DNA from 3 places in the Peribacillus sp. TH14 genome. Region 2 is predicted to be linked to each of the others. Evidence: riboswitches for the same ligand, from Rfam matches in the RefSeq annotation. Region 2 holds a riboswitch; each other region holds the start of a gene.
What was found. A riboswitch is a leader RNA that binds a small molecule or an ion and turns the genes downstream of it on or off. The one in region 2 is predicted to bind glycine.
Positions count from the first base shown of each region.

Region 1: linked by a shared signal. The riboswitch ahead of gcvT (glycine cleavage system aminomethyltransferase GcvT) and the one ahead of glyA (serine hydroxymethyltransferase) in region 2 are both predicted to bind glycine.
Region 3: linked by a shared signal. The riboswitch ahead of JFU50_RS06925 (amino acid permease) and the one ahead of glyA (serine hydroxymethyltransferase) in region 2 are both predicted to bind glycine.

Region 1 is NZ_JAEKEK010000001.1:3,899,535-3,901,809, reverse strand. It holds gene gcvPA (aminomethyl-transferring glycine dehydrogenase subunit GcvPA) at 1-10, opposite strand, end outside; gene gcvT (glycine cleavage system aminomethyltransferase GcvT) at 29-1,135, opposite strand; glycine riboswitch at 1,289-1,372, opposite strand; glycine riboswitch at 1,376-1,463, opposite strand; gene JFU50_RS18945 (DEAD/DEAH box helicase) at 1,834-2,275, shown strand, end outside.
Region 2 is NZ_JAEKEK010000001.1:4,824,997-4,827,271, forward strand. It holds gene JFU50_RS23365 (amino acid permease) at 1-591, shown strand, start outside; glycine riboswitch at 908-1,013, shown strand; gene glyA (serine hydroxymethyltransferase) at 1,134-2,275, shown strand, end outside.
Region 3 is NZ_JAEKEK010000001.1:1,403,850-1,406,124, forward strand. It holds gene JFU50_RS06920 (ketopantoate reductase family protein) at 1-260, opposite strand, end outside; glycine riboswitch at 816-894, shown strand; gene JFU50_RS06925 (amino acid permease) at 1,074-2,275, shown strand, end outside.

The sequences.
Region 1 (2,275 bases), 930 kb from region 2:
GATGTTTCATCTTAATGACCATTCCTCTCTATTTACGTGGTTTTTTATAAAAAGGTGTTTGTATAATAACAGCTTTCAATCGTTTTGAACGAATTTCCACTTCGACTTCAGAATCCATCACCGAAAAGTCTTTATCGATAATTACCAATCCTACATTTTTCTTCAATGTTGGTGATTGAGTGCCAGTCGTAACTTCACCAATGACTTTATCCCCACTGTATACCTTATAGCCATGACGAGGAATGCCGCGGTCAATCATTTCAATTCCGACAAGCTTACGTTGTGCCCCTTTTTCCTTTTGTTCAGTAAGAACGGCTTTCCCGAAAAAGTCGGCTTCCTTATCCACTTTAACCGCAAAACCAATCCCGGCTTCAATTGGGGTAATATCCGGTGAAAGCTCCTGTCCATAAAGCGGAAGTTTAGCTTCAAAGCGGAGTGTGTCACGTGCCCCTAAACCTATCGGCTGTATCCCTTCTTCTTTTCCTGCATCTAGAATAGCTCTCCAAAGGGCCGGGCCATTTTCACTGTTGCTATATATTTCAAAACCATCTTCACCCGTATATCCTGTACGTGAAACCATCGTGGAAAGCCCATTTATCAGGACATTTTCCTTGAATTTAAAAAAGCCAATTTCACTCAAAAGTGTATCATTAGATAGTTTTTGTAATATTTTCTCTGCCAAAGGTCCCTGCAGTGCCAACTGTGTATAATCGCTTGATACATCCGAAAGTTGGACATCCTCTGAACAATTAGCTTGTAGCCAGTTAAAATCTTTTTCTGTATTGGCGGCATTGACCACGAGCAGATAGTCGTCTTCTGCCTTTTTATAAATGATAAGATCGTCAACAGTACCGCCGTTTTCATAACACATAGCCGTATAAATTGCTCCGCCCTGTTTTAGCTTTGATACATCATTGGTCATCATTTTTTGTAAAAAGGCAAGACTCCCTGGGCCCTTCACATCAACCTCACCCATATGGGAAACATCAAATAAGCCAGCTTTTGTACGAACTGCTTCATGTTCGTCCTTGATACCCGAAAATTGGACAGGAAGTTCCCAGCCGCCAAAATCGATCGTTTTTCCTCCGTATTCACGATAAACCTCAAATAGTGGCGTTCTTTTTAAATTGGTCAAAAAATGACCCCCCTTAGATTTTTTAGATTTACTTTGCTCACTTTTCTAAAAGCTTCTTTCCATTTTGTCAGATCTTCTTATACTTCTCAGCCTGATTCATAATGTGGAAAAAAGGGCACAAAAAAGGACAGAGAAAGCCCTAAAGAGCTTTTTCTCTGTCCTGAAACCTGAAAGTTTACCTATATAATAGGTTTTCCCCTTTGGTGGCCGTCCTGCAACGAGCGGCGCTCTCCAGAGTTGCGTCCAATAAGAGTTCTTTTGCCTGAGAGATTCACTGCTAAGTTTGCTCCTTCGGCGCTACATTCGTAGTCTCTCCCCTTATCTTCACCCGCATATAAATGTGTCTCCACCAATTAGGAAAGTAATTAATCCTACTGATAGTTAGTAAAACCTCTGTGCATTTACAAAATGCTTTCTCTACCAACTCTCCTTAAAACTTCAGAACTTAATGAATGATCTCTAGTCTGTTAATCTGGGATAAAGTAAGAGGCGGTTGCCCATACTATGAAAAACATGAACTACATTCATCTTTTAAGCGTTTTGGGAAATTGGAATTTTCTAAATATACTTACATCCTACCTTAAGAAACTTTTCTCTGCAATATCTTTTACAGAGAAATATTTTTCTTACTTCACATATAAAATGTTCGGGTTTCAACCTTAAATAAGAAAATTATGATTTTAGAAGGAGTAGTTTCAATGAAAATTAATATATCCTTCAGTTCTGATTGGAATGACGAGTTTCTACAAAAGATGGAAAATGACGGTCCATGGGGTAATTGGGAGCTTTATAAATTGGCTGTTCAAATGGAAGAAAACCTCATTATTCCTGATTTTGAAGGTTTACAGGCACCCAAGCATCTTCCACAGCTCACCCCGCTTCCCCACCAATTGGAAGCGGCAAAGCAGGTAGTTGAAAAGATGAATGGAAAAGCCATTTTAGCTGATGAAGTAGGTCTCGGAAAAACAATCGAAGCTGGCTTGATTCTAAAAGAATATATGATCCGTGGTCTTGTTAAAAAAGTATTAATTCTTGTCCCCGCTTCACTTGTAAGTCAATGGGCTTTTGAATTGAATACCAAGTTTCATATTCCGGCTGTTGTTCAAAGAAAAAGCTATGTGTGGGAATCATGCGATGTTG
Region 2 (2,275 bases):
CCATCGGAAAGCCCATTCGTCCAAGTATTCGTGGCTGTTGGTATCGCTGCAGCTGCTGGTATCGTCAATTTTGTCGTCCTAACATCGGCTGCTTCGGCATGCAACAGTGCAATCTTCAGTACAAGCCGGATGGTATACTCACTTGCCAAAGATAAAAATGCACCTGTGCCATTTGCAAAACTTAATGCCCGTAAAGTACCTTCCAATGCACTGGCCTTTTCAACTGTCGTCATTCTAACTTCCGTTGTTTTGAACTATTTAATGCCAGAAGGAGTATTTACGTTAATTACAAGTATTTCTACAGTATGTTTCATCTTTATTTGGGGAATTACTGTCATCAGTCATTTGAAATACCGCAAAACAAGGCCAGATCTAGCGAAAATGAACAAATTTAAATTACCACTTTATCCAATTTCTAATTACTTGATCCTTGCTTTCCTAGCGTTCGTACTTGTTGTGCTTGCACTTGCGGAAGATACTCGTGTTGCCTTGTTCGTAACTCCTGTTTGGTTTATTTCGCTGATTGCGATTTATAAGATGCAGAAAACGAAGGTAAATCATGCGGATCAGAAAGAGGTAGCGGAAAATTAAGAGGCTACGGACAAAAGTAAGGGACCTACTATTAACTTTATCAAAATAGTCAACTTGCAAAAAACGATGATACAAGCGACCGTGAGTAATCTGGATGACCATATGTGACATTCATAAAGTAAGAATTTTCAAAAAAATAATGTTAACGCTTACAAGAAAATCTTGACATTCTTATTTCCACCAATTATTCTAAACATAATAAAATTAAATATGAGCGAATGACGGTTGTGGGAGAGTGCAATGCGACACGCCACCGAAGGAGCAAGTTCCAAAAAGACCCTTGGAACAAATCTCTCAGGTAGATGGAACCACAACTGGACGCACCTCTGGAGAGCGCGTATAAAGTAGTACGCCACCAAAGGGGAAAGGCCCTTTTAATATAAAAGGGTTAAACTCTCAGGTAAAAGGACAGAGAAGGGTAGAGAAAGCTAAACTAAGCTACCCTTCTCTGTTCTTTTTTGTGCGCAAAAAAAGGGTAGTGTTTCGTAGTCACTAGCTATGCAACAAACCTTTAATTCAAAAATTTTCAAGGGGGAGTACAAATGAGTTTACAGCAAAATGATTCAATCATTTTTCAAGCTATCAGAAACGAGCAAAATCGTCAGCATCAAACCTTAGAGTTGATTGCATCAGAAAACTTCGTCAGCCAAGATGTATTAGAAGCAATGGGAAGTGTAATGACGAATAAATATGCAGAAGGATATCCAGGAAAACGTTATTATGGCGGATGTGAATTTGTCGATGTGGCAGAACAAGCAGCTATTGAGCGCTTAACAAAGCTGTTTGGTGCCAAATATGCAAATGTTCAGCCTCACTCGGGTGCACAAGCAAATTTCGCAGTATTTTTCGCACTGCTTCAGCCTGGTGATAAAGTAATGGGAATGAACCTTTCACATGGCGGCCACTTAACTCATGGAAGTCCAGTCAGTGTTTCAGGAAAATGGTTTGAAGTAGTGTCTTATGGAGTTAGAGAAGATACCCAATTAATTGATTATGATGAGTTGGAAGCTATCGCAATGAAAGAAAAACCAAAATTGATTATTGCAGGGACAAGTGCCTACCCAAGAACCATTAATTTTGCACGATTTAGAGAAATTGCTGATCAAGTTGGAGCAAAACTTATGGTGGATATGGCTCATATTGCAGGGCTGGTAGCGGCCGGTCTTCACCCATCCCCAATCCCATATGCAGATGTTGTGACAAGTACTACTCATAAAACATTGAGAGGGCCTCGCGGGGGTATCGTTTTAACAAACGATGAAGAGATTATCAAATCGATTAATAAATCTGTATTCCCAGGAATTCAGGGCGGCCCTCTCATGCACATTATTGCAGCAAAAGCGGTTGCTTTCAACGAAGCATTACAACCAAGCTTTAAGGACTATGCGAAACAAGTCATTGAAAATGCTGCAACACTTAGTGAAACATTAAAAAATGAAGGTGCAGCTCTTGTTTCTGGCGGAACAGATAATCATATTGTCCTTTTAGATTTACGTCCGTGGAATTTAACAGGAAAAGAAGCAGAGAAATTATTAGAAGAAGCAGGCATCACCGCTAATAAAAATACGATTCCATATGATCCAGAAAAGCCATTTGTTACCAGTGGTATCCGAATGGGAACAGCAGCATTAACAACTCGAGGCATGAAGCAGGATGAAATGGTGAAAATCGGTAAAGTGATTTC
Region 3 (2,275 bases), 3.4 Mb from region 2:
GCTTCAATAGCATCTTCCAATCCACTAAATTTAACAGTAAAAATCATCAAATCTGCAGGCTCGCATATTTCTTCAGGCGTTACATAATGAAAGTCACAAAGCTCACCATTGCAATAAACCCCATCCTGGACATATCTCTTTATTCTAGCTGTATCCGCAATAATCCTCACATTCTTCTTCGGCATTTCCTTTGATAAATGATGTCCATATAAAATGCCCAGTGCTCCTAATCCAACAATTGATACTGTCTTTATCGCCATAGCATCTCTAATTCCCTTCACCTTTTTACCTAAATATTATCACACTATTCAGAAAACGGTCGCGATTAAAATGCCAGTTCTATGGTATGAATTGTTTAGAAAAAAACCACCTAGAAAAGCTACAATATTGTGAAATACCAATAATGACACGAGGGGCTTGTAACATCCCTTACAGCTTCCTTTTGGTTCATATATATCACCAAAAGGAAAATTAAGGCTTAAACGAAGTCTACTTTTCTGAGGAACGATAACCACAAAATTTGTTGTTGTTTTTTGTATTGATTTTAAAGTGTACCCGTTAACTATCAGCTACAGTCATTATGGCTTTTCCAATCACTATTTTTAAAGAGTTGATATATACCAACTACATTACCCGCTAACTTTCCAATTTTCATATTGACCTATAGAATAAACAATGATAGAATTCCAATATTATATTGACGTTATTTAAGTATAATGACAAATGACCGAAGGAAGATTCAATTCTTCTACAAACGGACATTTATTACAACCGCATACTAGCAAGCGTTGAATGCTATGGATCACACTATAGCAGGAGCAGCTTCTGGAGAGACTGTACATAGTACAGCGCCGAAGGATTCACAATCTCAGGCAAAAGGACAGAAGAGTAACGAATGATGAATTGTTATTCTTAAACCTGACGAGATTGGTAGTATCCAATCTCTTTTTTTATTGTCCAAAATCCAAGATATTGCCATTCAATGGCATAAGCGAGGTGAAAACAACGAGCTACACGGAATGTGGAATCACGCTCCACACGACTAAGATCATATACAACGGGAGATGCTCAAATTGGCTAAACAGGAATTGAAAAGAGATTTAAAAAATCGCCATATACAATTAATTGCAATAGGAGGAACCATTGGCACCGGTTTATTTCTTGGATCCGGTAAAGCCATCCAATTAGCAGGCCCATCCATTATCTTTTCCTATCTTATTATAGGGATTGCCTTATTTTTTGTTATGAGGGCTTTAGGGGAATTACTTTTATCCAACGCCGGTTATACGTCATTCACCGAATTCGCTACCGAATATATCGGGCCGTGGGCTGGATTCGTAACCGGATGGACCTATTGGTTCTGTTGGATCATGACAGCCATGGCCGATATCATTGCGGTTGGTGTCTATATGCAATATTGGTTCGATATCCCTCAATGGATACCAGCTCTTGCATGCCTAGTCATTCTGTTAGGATTGAATCTATTGACGGTTAAATTGTTTGGAGAACTTGAATTCTGGTTCGCGCTCATTAAAGTCATCACGATTATTGCCTTGATTATTGTAGGCATCATCCTGTTAGTCATTGGCTTTAAAACCAATACAGGAACCGTTTCACTCACCAACCTTTGGAGCCACGGAGGCATGTTTCCGAACGGCGTATCCGGCTTCCTGCTATCTTTACAATTGGTTGTCTTCTCCTTTGTAGGGGTCGAATTAATTGGTGTTTCTGCAGCAGAAACAGCTAACCCGAAAAAAAATATACCATCAGCCATCAATAAAATCCCAGTCCGAATTTTACTTTTCTATGTAGGTGCCATACTCGTCATTCTATGCGTCAATCCTTGGACACAGCTGGATGCATCAAGCAGTCCATTCGTAGAAGTCTTTACACTAATCGGCATTCCAATCGCTGCAGGGATTATCAATTTTGTTGTCCTGACATCCGCTGCATCTGCCGGCAACAGCGGTTTATTTTCAACAAGCCGTATGCTTTATACATTAAGCAATAATAACGATGCTCCTGCAAAATTAGCAAAATTAAATAAACATGCTGTTCCAAGTAATGCCTTGGTTACATCGGCAATCGTCGTCTCCCTAGGGGCATTGCTAAGCAAAATGATACCTGAACAGGCCTTTACAATAGTAACTACAATCAGTGCCATCTGTTTTATTTGGGTTTGGAGCATCATCTTGATTTCACATATCAAATATGCGAAAAAACGTCCGGACTTGAGAGCCCACTCTACATTCAAAGCTCCTTTTACACCCTTTAT